3 regions of the Mesobacillus sp. ABV4_180 genome follow, and region 3 is predicted to be linked to each of the others. Evidence: riboswitches for the same ligand, from Rfam matches in the RefSeq annotation. Region 3 holds a riboswitch; each other region holds the start of a gene.
What was found. A riboswitch is a leader RNA that binds a small molecule or an ion and turns the genes downstream of it on or off. The one in region 3 is predicted to bind lysine.
Positions count from the first base shown of each region.

Region 1 (8,044 bases), 3.1 Mb from region 3:
GATTTCGCCTTTGCCAATCGCATTGACGCCGAGGTTGGAAAGGACACCGTCACTTGCGCCGATGACGAAAGGAGTTTCTGGATCAATCCCAATTTGCTTCGCGATTTCTTGATTGCAGTTCGTGAAGGTCGTTGTTGTTGGTACAAGTTCGGATAAGTGATTTTTCGTGATTCCCGCAATTTGCAGGGCTTCTTCATCCCAATCCAGATTCTTGAGATTCATCATCCCCATCGCTGACGCAAGCGAGTGGTCAACCACATACTGGTCAAAGAACTTTTTAAAAATGAATTCCTTGATGCCGATGTATTTTTTCGCTTTTGTGGCGATTTCGGGACGCTCGTTCACGATCCAGGCGATCTTGCTCAACGGTGACATCGGATGGATCGGCGTTCCTGTGCGCTTATAAATTTCGTGTCCATTCAGTTCAGTTTTGATTTTATGCGCCCATGCTTCACTGCGGTTATCTGCCCATGTGATGCATGGTGTAAGCGGCTCGTCATTTTCATCAATCGCGATGACACTGTGCATCGCACTGCTGAATGAGATGAATGCCAGCTTTTTTTGCTGGTGGTGCTTCATGATTTTTGTGATGGCCGTCAGGACCGCCATGTAAATTTCTTCAGGGTCTTGCTCAGCTGTTGAAATATCCGGAGTGAAAAGAGGGTAGCCAATGTTTTCCTGCTGGATGACCTCGCCTTTTTCACTGAAAAGAACAGCCTTCGTACTAGTCGTACCGATGTCGACCCCTAACATATATTCAGTCACTTTTCTCCACTCCCTTGGAAAGCGTTTGCTGCGATATCCAAAGGTCTTCAACTTTACCTTGAACATCATCAAAATTTTGGTGTAAGGATTTAATCATCAGGTCGCGATTCTTCGTTTTGATGGCTTCAATATAAAGCTCATGGTTTTCGATAATGCGCTCGAAATCCTCGTACTTCTCCTCGATCCTTACTCTCATCGATAAAAGAATGAAAGCTTCCATCACGGGTTTCGTGTTATCCCAGATCATCTTGATGTAGGAATGGTTGATGGCCCGGATGATCGTTTCGTGGAAAAGCACATCCTGCAAGCTGAACTCGTCGGCATCCTTGTACTTGATGGCGATTTTCATCATTTCGAGGATTTTGCTCAACTCGAGCACCAAGTTGGTTGTATCTATTTTGATAAGTCGTTCAAAAACGAATGATTCAATCAATAAACGGACATCATAAATCTCTTCGATATCCTTTTCTGTAAGGCCGATTACAACAGCGCCCATTCTTTCCAAGCGAATCAGGTTTTCTGCTGAGAGGATTTTAAGCGCTTCACGGATGGGTGAGCGACTTACGTTGAAATCCGCAGCCAGTTTATTTTCCGAAAGGATGGCACCGCTTTCAATCAACCCCGAAATAATCTGCATCCGCAGCTCACTCGCCACACGGTCACCAGTCGAAGCCTTCGAAAGCCATTTTTGCGGATAAAGAAATTCCCTTTTTTCCGTCATTGCTACACCTTCTTCGTTAATCAAGTATACTTGTATACAAGTATTATAAAACGTACTGAGAAAATTGCAAGCGTTTTCTACTTTGATTATTTTGCCAAATTGAATTGGTTTCATTCGGGAAGGGGAATTTGAAAGGATTTCTGTCGCAGAACGTAAGGAGCTGCACCCGAAATAGGAAACACACGAGGAATTCGGTCGCAGAACGTAAGGAGCTGCGCCCGAAAAAGAGAACTCGCCAGGAATTCGGTCGCAGAACGTAAGGAGCTGCGCCCGAGTAAGAGAACTCGCCAGGAATTCGGTCGCAGAACGTGAGGAGCTGCGCCCGAAAAAGAGAACTCGTCAGGAATTCGGTCGCAGAACGTGAGGAGCTGCGCCCGAAAAAGAGAACTCGTCAGGCATTCGGTCACAGAACTTGAGGAGCTGCGCCCGAAAAAGAGAACTCGCCAGGAATTCGGTCGCAGAACGTAAGGAGCTGCGCCCGAAAAAGAGAACTCGCCAGGAATTCGGTCGCAGAACGTGAAAGGTTGTTCTCGTTAAAAAACATCCGCAAAGATTGCGGACGCTAAATGAGAGTTACTTGGTTTGGATCCGTTTTACTATTCGTAATAACGCCTATTAAAGTCACCTTGATAGGAAAGGTTTTCTTTTAAGATTCTCCTAAGTGCTTTCTGGGACGAGATACCCCCTATCCAATTATAGATTTCTTTTGTTGTCACCTTAGTATCTGGAAAGAGTATTTGATAGTCCTTAACCATTCGTAATACTGTGGATTCAATATTCTCTGTATTTCCACAATGACTGCAAAAAGATTTATTTCTACCTAAATTACTCATAAACTCCCCGCATCCATCACAAATAACCCCCTTCCTCAACCTATCAAAATCATACCCCGGCACTCTGCTAAACGGCGATTTCTTAATATGCAAGGCCAATAGAGCCTCGGCCAGTTTGGTGTGCTTGTTTGTTAATTTTGAAGAGGTCCGGTTCATCTTATCCATGAAGCGGTTCAGCTGATTCGGCAAAATTATGGGTGATTTTAATGGTGCTTGCAGTAGGGCGAATTCAGGGTTGATGAACACGAGGTGGGGTTCGAGAGGGATGTAAATGCCCAGATTCTTCAGCAGTTGTTTTAGCAGTAACTCTGCCCGATTTAGCTGATGAAGAGGGTTTTTGATTTCAGCACCTGCAGCGGTCTTGAATTTGTCTCCATCCAGATAATAGTCTCCTTCTAGATTTTTTACTTCAAAAAGGTGCAGCCGGTCTTGCGTGATCACGAAGGAGTCGATTTGAAAAAGAGTGCCATTCACTTCAAGGAGCAGGTCGTTGATAATGAGGCTTTCAACTCTATGATTGGTAAACCAATGGTCGAATTGCACTTCTCCTTCATAGCCTTTTTCGAGCGTGTAGAGGTTTTGCGCATCTTTATCTTGCAGTTCCATTCGAGGCTTGAGGGCTTGCAGGATTACTAATTCTTCTGGTTTGGTTCGTTCTTTTAAAATCATATTCCACTTCCTTTCTTCTTTCATTTTAAAAAAGTAACGCATAAAAATCAGTGAACATTCTTGGACATTTTATGATAGTATTAAGCTAATTTCATAGGATCTTATCAGATCGGTGAGGTAGAGGCGCGAATGACATGAGTAATCCATCGGAGTATGACATCGTTGATGACGGATGAAAGGGTTGTTTGCCGAAGCGTATTAAAGGTCAGACTTAATATTGCTGGGATGCTTTCTGAAAAGGAGCAGACTGTCATGCTTGAATTTGTGCATGGAGAACTACTGATCGAAACGAGGATAACGTATATTGTAAAAAGCAATGATAGGTTATTTTCTATCATTGCTTTTTTGCATGCTAGAGCTACTCCACTATCCCCTTCTATCAAACTCCAACATCCGCGCATGGGCCTCTCCTAGCTTTTCATTTTTTTTAAAAGGGGAGAATCTTCTTGAGAACCATCTATAAAAATGGAACCATCTATACATTCAATCCGCTCAAGCCAATGGTACAGGCGGTCGTCATCGAGCATGGACGATTCATCGATATGGGAACGTCTGCTGATATGGTGCTGCAATGGGGCAGCCAGGCGCAGGTCATTGATTTGGAAGGAAAGACAGCTACTCCAGGTTTAATAGATAGTCACCTGCACTTATCCATCATGGCGGATAGTTTTATCAATCTCGATTTTGCTGCCATTACTTCAAAGCATGAGATGCTGGCAAAAATCCAGGAAAAAGCAAGGCAGCTTGAGCCAGGGGAATGGATCGTCGGCAGCAGCTGGGATGAGAATCTTTTTACAGACGGGGGAATTCCGACGATTGCGGAGCTGGATTATGTGGCACCTGCCAACCCGTTGTTTTTATCAAGGACATGCCTGCACGCGGCGATCGTCAATAGCAAGGCATTGGAAGCGAGTCGCTATCATCCGGGAATCTCTGTTCCGGAGGGCGGCACGATTGTATTGGATGAAATCACGAAGCAGCCCACTGGACTGTTCCTTGAATCAGCATCGAACCTGATCAGGCAGCATATTCCTGAGAGGTCTTATGACGATTGGAAGAAAGCGATGCGCCAGACGATGTACTACGCGATGAGCAAGGGGTTAACGAGTGTGCATACGAATGATCCGCTTTATCTCGGTGGTCTCGATAAAACCTGGAATCTTTTTAATGAACTGTTAAACGGGGAACAGCTGGGTCTGCGCAGCAATCTCTTGATCAACCATGAGTTTTTAGCGGATTTAAAAGCAGCCGGAATGTATACAGGCTATGGCAATGACACGCTGCAAATTGGCGCAGTCAAGATTTTTGCCGATGGGGCGTTTGGGCGGAGGACTGCGCTTTTATCTGAAGAATACAGCGATGCACCCGGTCATTACGGCGATGCCATGTATGACCAGGAGCAGCTATTTGAGATTGTTAAAGGAGCAAGGGAGCTTGATATGCCGATTGCAGTTCACACGATTGGCGACAAGGCACTTGAAAATGTTCTCGACGTGCTGGACCAGTTTCCGGCTGCATCTTACCGTGACAGGCTGATTCATGCGCAGGTTTTACGGGAGGAATTGATTCCGCGGCTAAAAGGGCCGAACAGGATTGCTGATATCCAGCCTCGTTTTATCGCGAGTGACTTCCCGTGGGTTCAGGAGCGCCTTGGCGAACAGCGGATCAAGCTTTCCTACGCCTGGAAGACAATGATGGAAGCCGGCGTCATTTGTGCTGGTGGCTCCGATGCACCGGTCGAACCAGTCGACCCGATTCTCGGGATCCATGCCGCAGTAACGCGCAAAAAGCCAGGAGAAATGCACGAAGGCTATGTGCCAGAACAAAAGCTGCCGATGGTAGATGTATTCCGCCTGTTCACCGAACTCGGAGCATACCCAACGAATGAAGAGACACTAAAAGGCACGATTGCTAGAGGTAAATTAGCCGACATGACCGTTTACTCAGCAAATCCATTCCAGATGTCAAATCCAGATGAACTCCTATCCATGAACATCGAAATGACCATCATAGGCGGCGAAATCAAATATCGGAAACACAGGGACGGTTCTTCTGTTTCCGTTTGAAAGCACTGAAACACAGGGACGGTTCTTCTGTTTCCTTTCGGAAGCGCGACACCGTCCTTTTTATTTCCCTGAGACACAGGGAATCTTCTTCTGCTTCAATTTGGTAGCGCGAGACCCGTCCTTTTTATTTTTATGGCTAAAGTCCTAAAATTTTCTGAAATTAAACCGAAATAGATAGTAAGAGAAGAAACGGTAATTTACTCTATTGCTGGACAGGAGAGCGGAAAAATGAAATTCAAGAAGAGATTCGCAAGAAAATCACAGATGAAGTTCAGTGTTCGAGCCAAATTATTGGCGGGCTTTTTTTCGGTTTTGGCTTTGTTGGCAGTTGTGGCAATCATCACGAATTTTCAGTTTAACAACATGAATAGCCAGTATTCATCGTCTATTAATGACCGGATGGAAAAGCTGAATCTGATTGTGGAGATGAAGGATGCCATCATGAAGGAGCAGCTGGCGCTTCAAAAGTATATGGCAAATGGTGATGGTGAAAGCCTGATTGAATTTGAGGGTGCGGTAGAAGCTTTTGCCAAAAGCTCAAAGGAGTATTTGAGCACAACGAAATCCGCTGAGGGGAAAAAGGTAGGAGAGAACCTTGTGGCTGCTGAGGCAGAGTATTATAAGGTCGCTTCAGAGGCGTTTACTTTAATTCGGGATGAAGAAACGGTCAAGGTTCGGCTATTGATGCAGAAAGAAGGGAATCAGCTGATCTTTGACTTGAATTCCGCAGCGGAAGATGCTATTGAGTATCAGCAAGATGCGCTGAATTCTACGAGTGAGACGCTTTCTGGCAATGTACAGAAAGTAGCCTTGCTCATCATTGCGCTCAGTGTAGCTGCTTTTGTCATTGGAATCGTGATTGCTACTTATATCAGCAGGATGATTTCAAAGCCTGTCCAGCTTGTATCGCAGGCGGCAAAGCAATTGGCTGGCGGGAACCTGGCTATTGAAAAAATCAATGTGAAGAATAACGATGAGATTGGCCAGTTAGCAACGGATTTCAATGAAATGACGACCAACTTGAGGAATTTGATTTTTCAGGTTAGCAGTACCTCGGAGCAGGTTGCGGCATCAGCTGAAGAAATGATGGCAAGTGCCGACCAGACGAATTCTGCTACGAACCAGGTAGCGACAGCAATCCAGGAAGTCGCAGGCGGTGCAGAGCTCCAAAGCAAGAACACGGAAGAAAGCGCGAAGGCAGTAGGAGAGATGGCGGGGGGAATCCAGCGGGTTGCAGTCACGACATCCACTGTCGCAGAGTCTGCAGCTGATACGACGAAACAGGCAATGCTCGGACATGAATCTCTGGAAAAAGTCATTGAGAAGATGAAGGCGATCAATCAAACGACAGGTGAAACGAATGCCGTCATCAAGGATTTGGATCGTAAATCGGCGGAAATCGGAAAAATTATTGAAGTCATCACAGGGATCGCTGACCAGACGAATTTGCTTGCCTTGAACGCAGCGATTGAAGCTGCAAGAGCAGGGGAGCATGGAAAAGGATTCGCGGTGGTCGCGGATGAAGTACGGAAGCTGGCCGAGCTTTCAAGGCAATCAGCCAGCCAGATCTCTGGCCTGATAGAAGTCATTCAAAAAGAAACCCACCAGGTCGTGGAAATGATGAACAAAGGCACAGCTGAAATTTCTGAGGGCACCTTATTGGTAGAAGACACAGGACGGACCTTTGACGAAATTTTAAAATCGATTGAGAATGTAAGCTCGGAAATCCAGGAGGTTTCCGCTATCTCTGAAGAAATGTCGGCAAGCGTCCAGCAGGTGAACGCCTCCATTGAAGAAGTGACCAAAATCGCCCGGGATTCTGTGGCAAGCACATCAGAAATTGCCTCTGCAACGGAAGAGCAATTAGCTTCGATGGAAGAAGTAGCCTCTTCATCAGCATCACTCGCGAGACTGGCAGAAAACCTGAGAGAAATGGTAGCGAAGTTCAAGATTTAAATTGCGAGGAAGCACGGTTTCATATCGTGCTTCTTTTTTTATGCCTGACTTTCGCACACCCATAAATGCTCAATCAAGGCACATTAGCCCAAGCCAAACCCGTGATAAACGCATATAAAATTAGTGAATACAAAAAAGAGAAGAGGGAGGTAAGCCGTATGCATGCATACAGACATCCTTATCGTTCACGGGATCAGAGGTTTTTCGGTTTTGGGTTTGGGCTTCCGTTTTTAGGTGGATTGGCCGGGGGATTATTAGGAAGTGCTTTATTTTATCCGCGTCCTTATTATGGGTACCCACCATACCCGCCATATCCTTGCTGCCCGCCAAGACCGTATCCGTATTACTATTAAAAAGCTAAACAAAGGGGGAGTAAGCCAGACGGCTCACTCCCCATTTTTTTAACTGATATTCATTTTTTTGATCTGATGCTTACTCATGAAATCGAGAGAAAGCTGGTTGAATTCATCCGCTTTTTCTATATTGCAAACGTGGCCGCAGTGCTCCAGGATGACTAACTCTGAGCTTGTATCCCCTCTCAGGTCATCTGCAAGTTCTTTCACAAACATATGGTCCTCAGCTCCTGAGATATAGAACTTTGGGACATCTTCACTGATTTCCTGGACATTGCTGTATGTGGCTTCGACATCTCCGGCCAGGTGATACCATGCAAGGAAATTTTTCCTTTTCATTTTATAGGCTTCCTGGATGAAAAATCGCCTTGAGTCTTTATGGTTGTCCTTTGGCATCAGGATCAATGCCAAAATGCGATAAAGCCACATAAACGGGATGAAATCTTTTACCCACCAGGCCAATTTGATCAGCGATTTAGCGAAAAGATTCAGCCTCGTAATAGCGCCGCCAAGCACAGCGGATCTCACACGCTCGGGTTCCGTCTGCAGCAGGTGGTGGACGATGATTGTTCCGAGTGAAATGCCTACGAAATGGGCTTTCCTGATCGAGAGATGATCCAATGTTTTCACAATCTCCGAGACAATCATATCAAACGAGAAACTTCCTTTATATGAATCAAT
Region 1 is NZ_JBSWTJ010000001.1:4,050,522-4,058,565, reverse strand. It holds gene gntK (gluconokinase) at 1-765, opposite strand, end outside; gene ACXAEA_RS20655 (GntR family transcriptional regulator) at 758-1,486, opposite strand; gene ACXAEA_RS20650 (nuclease-related domain-containing protein) at 2,083-2,988, opposite strand; lysine riboswitch at 3,099-3,275, shown strand; gene ACXAEA_RS20645 (amidohydrolase) at 3,435-5,054, shown strand; gene ACXAEA_RS20640 (methyl-accepting chemotaxis protein) at 5,283-7,010, shown strand; gene ACXAEA_RS20635 (hypothetical protein) at 7,169-7,363, shown strand; gene ACXAEA_RS20630 (alpha/beta fold hydrolase) at 7,412-8,044, opposite strand, start outside.
Region 1: it holds a riboswitch for lysine, as region 3 does, so the genes downstream of both, ACXAEA_RS20645 (amidohydrolase) here and ACXAEA_RS04600 (Na+/H+ antiporter NhaC family protein) in region 3, are expected to answer to the same signal.

Region 2 (8,044 bases), 450 kb from region 3:
TTACATGTTCTTTAAAGGTACGATGAAGGTCAAACTGAAGACTTTCTTCCAGATCACCGGGGCTTTCATCATCCTGATTTCAGCTGGTCTGCTGGTCCAGGCCATTTCGATGATGCAGGACGTAAACCTGATCGGAAGCGTCATGTACCATGTTTACGATATTACATGGCTACTGCCTGAACATCCGATCGATTATGCACATTATCTAAGAGACAACGGTGTCGCACCGCTAATGTCAGGTGATATAGGGATTTTCCTGAAGGCGCTGTTCGGGTACTCATCGATGCCTTCAATTGAAGAGGTCATTGCCTATATCGGCTATTTTGCAGCGATCTTCCTGCTTACATCCTCACGGAGCCCGAAGAAAGATAAAGCTGCAGAAAACAAGCAGGTAAATGTCCTTAATCCACAAGTAAAATAATGAGATGTTTACGATCCTCTCTCCAGAAAAAGTACAGGGAAATTCCTTGTACTTTTTTCATACGTTTAAGACGATTTTCTTAAAAGTCAGTTGGTGAAGAATGATGAAGAATGAAAGAATAAAGGAAAAAATATTTGTGACTCTTAGTATGATCGCAGTCTTCTATGTGTTTGCGGTACAAGTGGTCTCACTTAATCCTTTTGTGGCTTCTTGGGATCAGGTTGATTTTTCATTGGCAATGGAAAGGTATGACCTTAGGGCGATGCAGCCTCACTTCCCTGGATATCCATATTTCATATTGGGCGGAATGCTTACGGAAGTATTGGCACCGACTCCAAATCAGGCATTGGTTCTTTTTAATGTATTGGTTTATGCCAGTTCGATTGTGCCGGTGTACCTTCTCGCTTCGAAAATAGTAGCACCTTCTCGCGCATTAATGATTGCCTCAGCGATTTATTCTGCCAGTTATCCATTGATCATCGTAAATCAGCCGATGTCAGAGGGTGCAGCGCTTGCCGCTTATTGGTGGTATTTCTGGAGTATCTCCGCGGCTGAATCAAGGCCAGCAGGAAATTGGATGATCCTGCCGCTGTTTTTTTTGAGCGTGCTTTTAGGGATCAGATTAAGTTATATCCCGATGGGAGCAGGTCTTGTTTATCTTTTATATGTAAAATGGAGAAAGCTCGAAATCGGTTGGGCTGGTGTTTTAAAATATGTGATCATTGCCGGGTTGTTCCAACTGATTTGGGTTGGCGGGCTGATCATGTCAGAAGGGGGAATCGCTAACTTCCTCGAGCTTGCGTTTGGTTTCACTGGCGGCCATTTTCAGGAATGGGGAGGTACATCTGCTTCAAATGACTTAAATATTTTCGCAAGATTGAAATCATTTCTGTTTACCAACATTTTATGGTGGGGAATATTTACACGAACAACTGTTTTGATGGTAATATATATAGTTATCGGCATCCTGATTTTTTTGCCGGGTAAATCAGTTAAACAGTATAAGAACAGGATCATCTTTTCTGGAACCTTTATGTTGAGTTCATATGGACTTTGGGCGCTGTTTGCCCAGAATATCGATAAGCCGAGGCATATCCTGCCGCTGGCATTATTGATTGTGTTCTTTGGTTTGGCAGTTTTTTTCAGTAAGCATACAACGCGTTATGCCAGTATGCTTGTGCTGGTTCTCATCATTGCCCAGGCAATGATTTCGACGCATTTTATCAAAATACAGGCAGCAGAAAAGCCTGCCGTCTATCAGCTTGCCCAATTTCTAGAGGATGTGCCTGAGGACTTTGTACTATACACCTGGGAAGAAACAAGGATACTTCAGTATCTGGGGATGCCTTATGCCCATAAAAGAGTATATACGTATAAAATTTTTATGCATGACCAGTCATTGTATAAAGGGAAGGAAATCTATTTGACCGACAGTGTAATCGAAGGTTTCAGCTCTCAGGGCATAGAACTTGATGAGAACCTGGAGGAAATACGGACATTTACGTCAAATAAACTATTTGATCCAGTCTATAACGAAATTACTTTATATAAATGGACACCGTAACAGGAGGTGAACGGAATGAATGAGCAGATCAAAAATAAACTTGCGCTGCTTCCAGCACAGCCAGGCTGCTATTTAATGAAGGACAGGCAGGGGACCATCATCTATGTAGGAAAAGCGAAGGTGCTGAAAAACAGGGTCCGCTCGTATTTTACCGGATCACATGATGGCAAGACACTCCGGCTTGTGAATGAAATTGAAGATTTTGAATACATCGTCACCTCCTCCGATATGGAAGCCCTTGTACTTGAAATCAACCTGATTAAAAAGCATGATCCGAAATATAATGTGATGCTCAAAGATGACAAAAGCTATCCATTCATCAAGCTTACGGCAGAACGCCACCCAAAGCTGATCATTACCCGAAAGGTCAAAAAAGACAGCGGGAAATATTTTGGGCCCTATCCAAATGTTCAGGCGGCAAATGAGACAAAGAAGCTGCTGGACAGGATTTATCCTCTGCGGAAATGCTCAACGCTGCCTGACAGAGTCTGCCTTTATTATCATATGGGGCAATGTCTTGCACCCTGCATCAAAGATGTAAGCAAGGAAGAATACAAGCAAATCACCGATGAAATCACACGCTTCCTGAATGGAGGCTTCAAGGATATCAAAGTCGACTTGACAGCTAAAATGGCTGCGGCCGCCGAAGAGCTTGATTTTGAACGGGCCAAGGAGTTCCGGGACAAGATTGCCCATATCGAGGCGACAATGGAAAAGCAGAAGATGACAACCACCGATTTTACCGACCGCGATGTTTTCGGCTATGCGGTTGATAAGGGCTGGATGTGTGTACAAGTCTTTTTCATCCGCCAGGGGAAGTTGATTGAGCGTGAGGTTTCGATGTTTCCAATTCACAATGAGCCAGAAGAAGATATCCTCACTTTCCTTGGCCAGTTCTACTCAAAAAATGAACACTTCAAGCCAAAGGAAGTGTTGGTGCCAGCAGGTGTGGATACAGAAATGGCCGAAGCGCTGTTAGAGGTTAAAGTTCTGCAGCCGCAGAGGGGACAGAAAAAAGAGCTTGTCCGCCTTGCAGCGAAGAATGCGGGAATTGCCCTGAAGGAAAAATTCTCATTGATTGAACGCGATGAAGAACGGACGATCAAGGCTGTGGAAAACCTGGGCAAGCAAATGGGGATCTACACACCCCATCGGATTGAGTCTTTCGATAACTCCAATATCCAGGGGACAGACCCGGTATCAGCAATGATTGTTTTCATAGACGGGAAGCCTGAAAAGCGAGAATACCGCAAGTATAAAATCAAGTCTGTAAAAGGTCCCGATGACTATGAATCCATGAGGGAAGTCGTAAGGCGCCGCTATTCGAGGGTGCTGAGAGAGGGACTTGCCCTGCCAGATTTAATCATTATTGATGGCGGAAAAGGACATATCGAATCCGCCAGGGACGTTCTGGAAAATGAACTCGGGCTCGATATCCCGATCGCCGGATTGGCAAAGGATGATAAGCACAGGACATCCCAGCTTTTATATGGGAATCCTTTGCAGGTGATTGAACTGCCGCGAAACAGCCAGGAATTTTACCTGCTTCAAAGGATTCAGGATGAAGTTCACCGCTTTGCCATCACCTTCCATCGTCAATTAAGGGGAAAAAGTGCGTTTCAATCGCTGCTCGATGATATTCCAGGCATTGGCGAAAAGCGCAAGAAAGCTTTATTGAAGCATTTTGGTTCAGTGAAAAAGATGAAGGAAGCTACTGTTGATGAGCTTACTGCCGCCGGGGTGCCTGCGAATGTTGCCCAGGAGCTCCATACTAAATTGCAGAATTAATGGTAGTAATCTATTTTTTTGTATGATATAATGGTGAAAATTTAATATGACTATCACTTTAGAGCATTAAAGTGAAGATAGAGGTGCGAGCTTCAAGAGTAAAAGCCGGGAGAATTGTAGGATTCGGGGATGGGCTTTGAAAGGGGATGTTCGCCGAAGTGGGAAAATGCCTATCCATTTTACCGCTGGTCCTTCGTTGAATAAACGCAGGATTGTCAAGATTGCCGTCTTGGAGTGCTATCTCATGTTGCAGCGTATAAAAACGTTTATCAAGCAATGGGAGACACTTTCCATTGCTTTTTCTGTTTTTTGGGCGTTCTTTTAGCCATGCTGATTAAAAACAGCATGCAAAGAGCAGAAAGCCTTAGGGAAAGATACATATGCGGCTTAGCCATCAAACTCTGACAGAGGCAAAATAAAGAAGAGGCAGGGGAAACGAATGGGATTGATTGTACAGAAATTCGGCGGAACATCGGTTGGCAGTGTGGAAAGAATCAGGAATGCAGCCAGCAGGACAGCAGAGGAATTGCAAAAAGGTAATAATGTAGTCGTTGTTGTATCGGCTATGGGCAAGACGACAGACCATCTGGTGGAAATGGCGAATGAGATTTCAAGTGCCCCATCAAAGAGAGAGATGGATATGCTTTTGACGACAGGGGAACAAGTAACGATTGCGCTTTTCTCGTTGGCACTGGCACAAAACGGAATCGAGGCGGTATCCTATACAGGCTGGCAGGCTGGCATCAAAACAGAAGCAGTCCATGGAAATGCCCGGATTGTGGAAATAGATACAGACAGGATTGCAAATGACCTGGGCAATGGCAAAGTGGTCATTGTCGCTGGATTCCAGGGAGTGACTGATGGAGGGGAAATCACCACCCTTGGCCGAGGCGGATCAGATACAACTGCAGTTGCTCTTGCCGCAGCTTTAAAGGCGGATAAGTGCGATATTTATACTGATGTAACAGGCGTGTTCACAACAGATCCAAGATATGTGAAAAGCGCAAGGAAACTTTTGAGTGTTTCTTATGATGAAATGCTTGAGCTGGCAAACCTGGGAGCAGGTGTCCTCCATCCGCGGGCGGTGGAATTCGCCAAGAACTATGGATTGCCAATCGAAGTAAGGTCCAGTATGGAAAAAGAAAGAGGCACGATCATCGAGGAGGAGAATGGAATGGAACAGAATCTAGTAGTACGCGGAGTAGCGTTTGAAGACCAAATCACAAGAGTATCAGTCCTTGGGGTGAGTACTTCATTAAAAGGACTTTCGACGATCTTTACGACACTGGCACAAAACCACATCAATGTCGATATCATCGTCCAGAGCAGGACAGAGGCAAATACTGCGAACATTTCATTCTCCATCAAGAGCAATGACCTGACAGAAACTCTGGACGTATTGGAACGCAATAAGGAATTATTGAACTATAAAGCAATCGAATCAGAAACTGGCCTTGCAAAGGTATCAATCGTTGGATCAGGCATGGTCTCAAACCCGGGCGTAGCCGCCAAGATGTTTGAAGTCCTCGAAGGAAGCGGAATCCAGGTGAAAATGGTAAGCACTTCCGAAATCAAGGTTTCCACTGTTGTAGAGGAGAAACAAATGGTCAATGCAGTAGAATCTTTGCATGAAGCATTTGAGCTTTATTCCGAAGCTGTGAAGACGAAGTAAGGATGTAGAAAAAGCTTTCCCGACAAATTTCAGGAAAGCTTTTTTCTATAGCAGCTTATTCATAACTCATCAATCATTCAGTAATAAAATCATTCTTATCCCATTTAATCGTAAAAAGGATTTTTGACAGCTTTTTATTGGGATGTTCGAAGGCTTCGGCTGTTACTTTTTTCTGTTGTTCCATTTGCTGGGCAATGAATCCTGCTTCTAACTGGAATGTGGTGTTTGGGTTGTTTTTCAGTCGGGAGGAAATTAGTTCGCTGCCAAGTTCAAGCACCATTTCTTTTCTGGATTCTTCTTTGATGGTGAGTGTGCCCCAGCCTGCATCCATGAAAAAGCGGATGGTCTCATCCAGTGTGGATAATGGATATTTTCGGGCCAGGCGTTTACCGGCCCAATAAAGGATTTCGGCGGTGTCCTTGCCGAGCAGTTCCGGAACCAGGACTTCCCGGATCAATTCATACCCGAAAGCGGAAACTGAAAGTGGTTCGCTTTCTTGTTTTTGCTCTGAAGTTGTTAATTCACTCATGTTCTCCCCTCTTTCTATTACTCTATTATAAACAATTTGCCGAAAAAACAACCTGTGATAACCAATTTAAAAGTTGTTAAATTTTAGATAGGCATTAGAAATTCTATTATTATTTTCCATGTTCATACCATACCCGAATCTTTGTGAATTAAAAGGCTGTGTTAAATTAGACTGTTGATTTCCGTTCCAGGCGCTTCGCTTTCCGCGGGTGGCCCGGGGAGCCTCCTCGGCGCTTTCAGCACCTGTGGGGTCTCCCCTGACCCATGCTCCCGCAGGAGTCTGCGCGCCTTCCACTCCAATCAACAGGACTTGAAAAACGATAATCATTAACACAGCCATAAAAAATAATATCGGGAAATTTTTTTTGATGTATCTAAAAGGCAATACTATTATTTTAATATACTCGAAAGGGCGTTAAAATAATTAGAAAGTGGGATTTTTTACAATATCAATATATTTTAAAAATTTTATCTATATAAGCATTTTTATGTATCCGTTTTCTTGACGCTCTATAATGATGGGAGTAAAATGAACATGTCACATAATTGTAAGAATTGCTTAGTTTCGGTGTTGGGTTTAATCGATCTGTTAGGTTAATAGGGATGGGGAGAGAAGCCTTTACATCACGGCCAAATTTCAAGGGGGGTATACATATGGCGGGTAAACAAGAGTTTTATTGGCGGAGGCTGCATTCGTTGCTGGGTGTTATTCCAGTAGGTCTTTTCCTCATGCAGCACCTTGTAGTCAACCATTTTGCTACTGGGGGAGAAGAATCATTCAACAAAGCAGCTCATTTTATGGAGCAGCTGCCTTTCAGGTATTTTCTAGAAATCTTCATTATCTTCTTACCGTTACTATTCCATGCAATCTACGGTCTTTATATTGCTTTTACGGCTAAGAACAATATAGGGAAATATAGCTATTTCAGGAACTGGATGTTCATGCTTCAGCGTGTGTCCGGCGTGATTACTTTGATTTTCGTCGCATGGCACGTATGGGAAACTCGTATTGCTGCAGCATTTGGAGCGGACGTTAACTTCCAGATGATGGAGACGATCCTTTCAAGTCCATTCATGCTATGGTTCTATTTAATTGGTGTCATTTCTACAACTTTCCACTTTGCGAACGGATTATGGTCATTCTTCGTAAGCTGGGGCATCACTGTAACACCTCGTTCACAAGTGATTTCCACTTATATCACGATTGGTGTATTCATTGCGCTTTCCATCGTCGGAGTCCGCGCGATCCTGGCGTTTGTATAAGAATTTTCGCATGCATCAGACTGAGCGGTTGATCGAAACACTCAATTTGTAAAAGAATTTCTTTTGATCGGATATGAAAGACAGATTTGGATTTAAGGGAGTGAGTCACGATGAGTAAAGGTAAGGTTATCGTAGTCGGCGGCGGATTAGCTGGCTTAATGGCTACAATAAAAGTAGCAGAAACAGGAACTCCTGTTGAACTGTTCTCTCTTGTGCCGGTAAAACGTTCCCACTCTGTATGTGCACAGGGCGGAATCAACGGTGCAGTAAATACTAAAGGTGAAGGTGACTCTCCATGGGAGCACTTTGATGATACAGTATATGGCGGTGACTTCCTTGCGAACCAGCCTCCGGTAAAGGCTATGGCTGAAGCAGCACCTGGAATCATCCATCTTCTTGACCGTATGGGTGTTATGTTCAACCGTACGCCGGAAGGTTTGCTTGACTTCCGCCGTTTTGGAGGAACTCAGCATCACCGTACAGCTTTTGCCGGTGCGACAACTGGACAGCAGCTTCTGTACGCATTGGATGAGCAAGTGCGCCGCCATGAAGTGGCTGGCTTGGTCACGAAGTATGAAGGATGGGAGTTCCTTGGAATAATCAAGGATGACGAAGGCATCTGCCGCGGGATCGTTGCCCAAAACCTGACTTCAATGGAAATCAAGTCATTTGCTGCTGATGCGGTTATCATGGCAACCGGAGGCCCTGGTATCATCTTCGGTAAAACAACGAACTCTGTTATCAATACTGGTTCAGCTGCTGCGATCGTTTACCAGCAGGGAGGATATTACGCAAACGGTGAATTCAT
Region 2 is NZ_JBSWTJ010000001.1:1,387,435-1,395,478, forward strand. It holds gene ACXAEA_RS06900 (FTR1 family iron permease) at 1-421, shown strand, start outside; gene ACXAEA_RS06905 (hypothetical protein) at 525-1,985, shown strand; gene uvrC (excinuclease ABC subunit UvrC) at 2,001-3,773, shown strand; lysine riboswitch at 3,844-4,021, shown strand; gene ACXAEA_RS06915 (aspartate kinase) at 4,213-5,445, shown strand; gene ACXAEA_RS06920 (YslB family protein) at 5,519-5,974, opposite strand; gene ACXAEA_RS06925 (succinate dehydrogenase cytochrome b558 subunit) at 6,628-7,236, shown strand; gene sdhA (succinate dehydrogenase flavoprotein subunit) at 7,347-8,044, shown strand, end outside.
Region 2: it holds a riboswitch for lysine, as region 3 does, so the genes downstream of both, ACXAEA_RS06915 (aspartate kinase) here and ACXAEA_RS04600 (Na+/H+ antiporter NhaC family protein) in region 3, are expected to answer to the same signal.

Region 3 (8,044 bases):
AACATCGGTTCCAAGCTGACAATGAAATACCCAGCAGTCATCCTTAAGGGTGAAGGTGCACGCGGTATGACATTATCCATCGCTATCGCTGGTAAAGGCCAGCACCAGGATGCAGGTGCGAAAATGATCCACCTTGCTCCAAACACATCATCAACAATCGTATCTAAATCAATCTCAAAGCAAGGCGGAAAAGTAACATACCGCGGTATCGTCCACTTCGGACGCAAAGCTGACGGCGCCCGCTCTAACATTGAGTGCGATACGTTGATCATGGACAACAAATCAACATCCGACACAATTCCATACAATGAAATCCTGAACGACAACATTTCTCTTGAACACGAAGCGAAGGTTTCAAAGGTATCAGAAGAGCAATTGTTCTACCTGATGAGCCGCGGAATCTCCGAAGAAGAAGCAACTGAAATGATCGTAATGGGCTTCATCGAGCCATTCACAAAAGAATTGCCAATGGAATACGCAGTTGAAATGAACCGACTGATCAAGTTCGAGATGGAAGGTTCAATCGGTTAATGATCATTACGGGAATCCACCTGCCGCGGCAGGTGGATTTTTTCTATTTAATGTAAAATATAGAGATTAAAGCGCTTTTCGTAGAGATTAACTATGAAAGCGTTGAGATTAATCCTAAATCGTAGAGATTACTGCAAAACCGGAGAGAATATCGTTAAAACCGTAGAGATTCCGTTAACGAACTCAACCATTTATATTTATACCAGTGGAATGGGGACTGAAGTTCAGGTTATTAACATCCGCCGGGTTGTTTCTTCCTCTCATTTAAAGGGAATTATGCTATCATAAAACTAAAATGGAGGTGCACAGATGATTATTGTTGGCTTAACGGGCTGGGGGGACCATGACAGTTTATATGAAGGCAAGGTTTCACCTCGTGATAAACTCAAGGAGTATTCCAGCCACTTTCCTGCAGTCGAGGTGGATGCCTCTTTTTACGCTGTGCAGCCTGTGAAGAATGCGGCAAAATGGGTAGAGGATACACCTGACAATTTTCAGTTCATCGTAAAAGCTTACCAGGGAATGACCGGGCATCAGCGCGGTGAGATTCCTTTTAAGGATAAAAATGAAATGTTCACGGCATATAAAGAATCACTGAAGCCTTATCTGGAGGCGAACAAGCATGCAATGACGCTGTTCCAGTTTCCGCCATGGTTTGATTTGCGCCGGGAAAATGTTGATTATTTGCGCTGGTGCAAGGAACAGATGGGGGATATTGATTGTGCTCTCGAATTCCGCCATCAATCTTGGTTTGACGGCGAAATGCGTGAAAAGACACTTGATTTTATGGAAAAAGAAAAATGGATTCACAGCATCTGTGATGAGCCGCAGGCTGGTGACGGATCGATTCCGACAGTACTGGAAACGACTTCAGCCGAAAAGGTTCTCGTCCGCTTCCACGGCCGCAATGTCCATGGCTGGAACAAGAAGGGAAGAGGCCAGGATTGGCGCGAAGTCAGGTATTTGTATCGCTATAACCAGGAAGAATTAAATGAGTGGTCAAATCACCTTAAAAAGCTGGACGAAAGTACTGCCCAGGTTTTTGCACTGTTCAATAATAATTCAGGCGGAGATGCAGCTGACAACGCTAAGCAGATGCTTGATATTTTGAATATTGAATATTCAGGCTTGAATCCAAGGCAGCTGGATTTATTTTAGAAGTAAAAACAAAGACCCCTTCCATCGATAGGAGGGGTACTTCATTTTTAAAAGAGGAATGATGGGTTGATGGAAGAAGTAATTCACATTTACCATACGAATGATTTGCACAGCCATTTAGAGCATTGGCCGGGTATCCATAAGCTGGTGACGGAGCGGAGGCGTTGGCACCAGGAGGCTGGTGATGAAGTCTTTGTCTTCGATATTGGTGACCATATGGACCGCTGGCATCCTTTATCTGATGCAACGAGAGGTAAGGCGAATTGCCGCCTATTGAATGAAGCTGGCTATGATGCTGCCACGATCGGGAACAATGAAGGCATTACACTTCCTTTTGAGGACCTTGATACGATGTATCATGAAAAAAAGTTCGAGATGCTTGTAGCAAATCTTTACAAGCCGGATGGAAGCAGGCCGGAGTGGGCGAAGCCATATCATGTATACATAAGCAAACAAGGAACAAGAATCGGCGTCATTGGGGTCACAGTAAATTTTGCCCGGTTTTACGAGCAGCTGGGCTGGAGGTTAAACGACCCAATTGATGAACTGCAAAAATGTATTGACGAGCTTAAAGGCCGTACAGATATCATTATTCTTCTATCTCATCTCGGCATCCATGATGATGAAATGATTGCCGGGATGTTCCCGGAAATTGATGTGATTCTTGGTGGGCACACCCACCATATTTTACATGAGGGGAAGGAAGTTGGCTCCAGCCTGCTTGCTGGTGCTGGGAAGTTTGGATATTATACGGGACATGTTACCTTGAACGTTGGCAAGGAATCAAAGCAAATTTTACATAAAAGTGCGGTTCTTTATGATATGAATGAGGAGGATAAGACAGATTATGAGCAACAAATTGCAGAGGGCTATTACCAGGAAGGTAAAAAGCTGATGGATGAAAGTGTTGCTTTCCTTCCAGCTGACCTGGATTCTGACCCACTAAAGGAAAGCTCTCTTTCCAAAATTCTGACACAGGCATTAAGAGAATGGTGTAATGCAGATTGTGCATTCATGAATGCTGGCATGCTTCTTGGCGGGTTGAAGCAAGGAGAAGTCACGAAATTTGATTTGCTCAATATCTGTCCACATCCCATAAACCCTTGCACCATCAGGCTTTCCGGAGCAGAGTTAAAAGAAATTCTCCTGCAGACCAGGGATGAAAGATGGCCGCATATGCAGATTAAAGGCCTTGGATTCCGTGGGACAGTCATGGGTGTCATGGAGTACGATGGTATCGGCTTTCAACAGAAAGGAAATGTGCAGCAGGTTACCATCAATGGAAAGCTGATAAATCCAAAGGAATACTATGTGCTTGCCATTCCGGACATGTTCACCTTTGGACGATTCTTCCCTGAGATCCAGAGGGCAGAGGAGAAGCATTATTGGCTGCCGGAGTTTCTTCGCAATTTACTTGAATGGAAGCTGGCTTCAATTTATCACTAATATTTGATCAAAATATCACGCTTTCGTTTCCCCTTTCATAAAGTGTTAATGGGATTGATGGAAGGAGAGTGTGTTCATGATCGAAATGTCACCGATTGAAATAGAAGGCAGGACATTCTTATGCATAACCGTCAGATTGCCTAAAACGAATCTTCTTGTAGTAACGGGGGATAAGGGATATATTATGTGCGGCGCTCTGGATGTCGCGCTTCTCAATGAAAAGCTGAAGAGCAGGAAAGTCATTGCCGGCAGGGCCGTTGGCGTGAAAACAATCGAAGAATTGCTTGAAGCCCCTCTTGAATCAGTCACGTATGAAGCTGAGGAGCTTGGAGCCATAAAGGGCATGGTTGGCAAGGATGCATTGCTGCTCATGAATTAAAGACAGCCTGATCAAGGCTGTCTTTTTTGCGAGATTTTGTGAATTTATAATGGCAATGGTAAAAGGCACAGTGCTTTGACCGATATTAATATTAAATGTAAGCGAATGACTATTTTCCCAACTCTAAATTCACAATGAGATGACCAATTCATAAATGGTTATGTTAGAATATAAGGAAATATTGTCGTTTTATGTAAAATTTTCTTGTTAACCATCAAGGCTTTTTCGGTAGATTTGGCACGGAAACGGCCTACAACTAACAGATAAAGTGGGAATTGACATGAGACTCGTAGCCACCACTTCGGTAGATGAAGGGGCTTTACTTGGAAAAGCCATTTACAATGACCAGGGGCAAATTCTATTAAATGCAGGGGCAAGACTGGAGGAGAGAATCCTTAGACGTCTTGTTCAATTTGGAATAGATTATATTTATATAAAAGATCCTGATACGGACGATATTATTCTGGCAAACTCCATTTCGGATGATTTGCGGGTAAATGCAATCATGACGATTGGAGAAGCATTTAAGCAAATACAGCTGGATACAAAAATTTCTCATTCCTTTGTGCTTGAAAAATCGGCAAGAAAATTCAAGATGCTGATCAGCATTTTATTGGATGAGCTTCAAAGAAGCAAAGAGCTGCTGAATTTGCTGTCCGATGTTTTCCTCCATGATCACTATATTTTTTCCCATTCTTTGAATGTAACACTATACGCCCTGGCGATTGGAATCGAAATGAAGCTACCACCAAAGGAGCTAGAGCAGCTTGGGCTTGGTGCGATTTTACATGATGTAGGGAAAATGAAGATACCGGAAGAAGTTCTAGCGAAACCCGGAAAGCTGACGGCAGAAGAATTCCAAATCATCAAGGCACATGCGGAGGAAGGATTCCAGCTGCTCAGGAATATCCCGACTGTCCCTTTGATTGTAGCCCATTGTGCGTACCAGCATCATGAACGCATGAATGGAGCCGGGTATCCACGCGGCTTGAAGGGAGAAGAAATCCACTTATTCGGAAGGATCCTTGGGGTGGCGGATGTATTCGATGCTGTTACTTCCAATCGTGTCTACAGACCGGCAATGCTGCCGCATGAAGGGCTTGAAATCCTTTATTCCGGTTCCGGCAGCCTGTTCGATCCTAAGGTAGTCGATGCCTTCAGAAGGGCTGTTGCGATTTATCCAGTCGGTCTGACAGTCAGTTTAAGCGATGGCAGAAAAGGAGTCGTTTCAGCCCAGAATCAAGGCTTGAGCGAACGGCCCGTCGTAAGGATCCTTGAGGAGAACAGTCAGCGTGTTGAACCTTATGAGCTGGATTTGAAGTCCAATCTTTCATTGATGATCGTCAGCTGCGAGACGATCATAAAATATGAGTACGCCAATAGTTAAGTTTTTTAGGCTAGTTCCCCCCTTTAAAGCATACATATAGCTTTAGAGGGGGGATTTGTTTTGGCAAAATTCGGCCGGCGGCTGCCTCGAAAAGGACCTTTGCCTTTCAGGTATGTATTCCTGCTGACATTCGTCTTTTTTTCCTTTTCAACCGCAGCAGGACTTTGGATCATAGATAAAGGGATTGAGCCTACTCTTATGAGCTATGCCGAATCCCAGACCAGGAAAATTGCAACGCTTGTGATCAATAAAGCGATCAACAAGAAGATTGCAAGCGGCATGGATATTGATGAAGTGATCGAATTTGTCCCGCTTGACGGCGGGACGTCAACTGCAATGAAGTTCAATACAGAAATAATCAATCGTGTAAAGGCAGAAACCGCTAATCTTGTCCAAATGAATTTAAAAGAAGCAGAACGAGGCAATCTCACGCAGCTGGAGATGCTTTCAGACGTTGAAATCGTGACTGACGAAGAGGACAAGGAAGAAGGAATTATTTATTATGTACCATTAGGGCAGGCCACAAATAATGCTCTCCTTGGTAATATGGGACCCATGATCCCGGTGAAATTCAACGCGATTGGTGATGTTACAGCCGATATTGTCTGGAAAACAGAAGAGCATGGGATTAATAATACATTGATTAACGTTTCGGTGAGAGTGAAAGTCAATGTGCAAATCATTATTCCTTTTGCAACTGAAATTGCCACTGTGCAGGAAGACATTCCTATAGGCAGTGTCTACTATCCAGGAAAAGTCCCGCAATTTTACAATGGCGGCGGTGATTCTTCACCAGCGATCCAGCTTCCTGGAGAATAAAAACAGTTGTCAAGTTAGTGATATTGTTATATTATAAAATTAATTGAATAATAAACCTTATCATTCCGGTGGGGTAGAGGAGCAGAATTCATAAGTAATCTGTGTGAGGATGACAACGTTGATCACAGATGAAAGGGAATATTGCCGAAGCGAAGGAAAGTGAGTCACATTTTCTTTTGCTGGGGATACTTTGAACAAGAGTATCACTGTCATTATGGAGGTATCTTCATAATGGGGAGCTACAGATCGTGATGGAGAAACTAGTTGCTTATTAAGGGCAGCGATAGAATGTTCTCTATCGTTGCCCTTTTTTATATTTTTTTAAAGAAGTAGCTAACTAACTCTTTTCATGTAACAGTTCCCCCCTGTCAAAAAACAAGGAGGAGAACAAATGGAGAACACAATTTTTTCAATACTGCCGCCATTATTGGCAATTTTAATGGTAGTAATCACAAGGCGAGTGCTTTTGTCATTAGGAACAGGCATCATCGCAGCAGCGTTTTTGCTTGCTGAATTCAATATTGGGAAAGCCTTTGCTATTATGTGGGATGCGATCAAGGGGATTTTCGTCGCTGATGGGGAACTGAACACATATAGCTTGTACATCATCTTATTCCTATTGTTATTGGGTACGATCACTGCGTTCATCTCCATTTCTGGCGGAAGCCGTGCATTTGGCGAATGGGCGATGAAGCGGGTTAAAACGAGAGTTGGTGCCCAGCTCGTTGGCGCATTTTTAGGTGTTATCATTTTCATTGACGATTATTTCAACGCTTTGGCTGTAGGACAGATCACTCGTCCTATTACTGACCGCCAGAAGGTATCTCGTGCAAAACTTGCTTATATCATTGATTCAACTTCTGCTCCAATGTGTGTCATTTCCCCGATCTCGAGCTGGGGAGCATACATTATCGCGTTAATCGGGACAATCCTCGCTGCGCACGGAGTAAAAGAATATGGTGCATTTTCAGCATTCATGCAAATCGTGCCAATGAATTTCTACGCGCTGGCAGCGTTGGCAATGGTCTTTATCGTAGCTCTTCGCAATGTCGAAATTGGACCGATGAAGTTCCATGAAGAAAGAGCATTCAATGAAGGGATTGTTGTGGACCAAAGCAAGCCGGTTCCTGGTGAATTGAAAGATGACCTTCCAACAAGTTCAAAAGGAACTGTAGGCGATTTGGTGTGGCCGATTCTGGCACTTGTTGTCGGTACTGTTGGTGCCATGATGTGGACAGGCCTGAGTGCTGTTGAAGGGGAAGCAACAATCTTTAGCATTCTCGAAAATACAGATGTGACAAAATCTCTTGTCACCGGCGGTTTATTGGGACTTGCAGCAGCAGTTATCCTTTTCGTGAGACAGTCTGTTGTCTTAAAAGGTGTGAATGCTAATGTATTTGGAAAAGGAATACTTGAAGGAATTAAATCCATGCTCCCAGCTATTTATATTCTTTTATTTGCCTGGGTAATTGTAGACCTGATCGGAAGGCTGGAAACAGGAACATATCTCGCAGGACTTGTAGAACGCTCTAACATGAATATTTCGTTCCTGCCGTTCCTTTTGTTCATTGTTGCCGGTATCATGGCTTTCTCTACAGGGACATCATGGGGATCATTCGGAATCCTGCTTCCAATCGCAGGGGATATTGCTGCTGCTTCTGACATCAGCATCCTGCTGGCTGCTTTAGCTGCAGTTTTAGCGGGTGCTGTCTTTGGAGACCACTGTTCACCAATCTCAGACACTACGATTCTATCGTCTACAGGAGCTGGGTCGAACCATATGGACCATGTCATGACTCAATTGCCATACGCTTTGATATCTGCTGCTATTTCTGCTGTTGGATTCCTGATCATCGGATTCACAGGCAGCACGATTGCTGCACTAGGTGTAGTGGCAATCCTGTTAATCGCATTTGCCTTTATTTTTGGCAATAAAACAAAGGAAGAAGTTCTAAAAGAAAATCTTGTAGAATAATAAAAAAGCTGTCTGATATCCAGACAGCTTTTTTCATATTTTTAAATAAATGGGAATAGAATCCTAATTAATAGGAGCCCTGGTATTGTTGGGAAAAATTTTCGTGAAATATTTTATTATAAGTAAAATAATATTTTGACAAGCAGAAAAAAACTAGCTATACTAATCCTAGATTAAATAATCAGAAAATATAAAACTTTCTAATACATCAATATTTTCCAAGTATTAGAGAGCAGAGGGGGATTCATGATGGAAAATCGTCCACAGTGGGGAACACGGGCGGGATTTATTCTTGCTGCAGTAGGTTCGGCAGTCGGGTTGGGAAATATTTGGCGCTTTCCTGGAGTAG
Region 3 is NZ_JBSWTJ010000001.1:938,877-946,920, forward strand. It holds gene sufB (Fe-S cluster assembly protein SufB) at 1-531, shown strand, start outside; gene ACXAEA_RS04575 (DUF72 domain-containing protein) at 841-1,689, shown strand; gene ACXAEA_RS04580 (bifunctional metallophosphatase/5'-nucleotidase) at 1,759-3,135, shown strand; gene ACXAEA_RS04585 (YunC family protein) at 3,212-3,514, shown strand; gene ACXAEA_RS04590 (HD-GYP domain-containing protein) at 3,795-4,901, shown strand; gene yunB (sporulation protein YunB) at 4,962-5,720, shown strand; lysine riboswitch at 5,787-5,970, shown strand; gene ACXAEA_RS04600 (Na+/H+ antiporter NhaC family protein) at 6,112-7,695, shown strand; gene ACXAEA_RS04605 (sodium-dependent transporter) at 7,945-8,044, shown strand, end outside.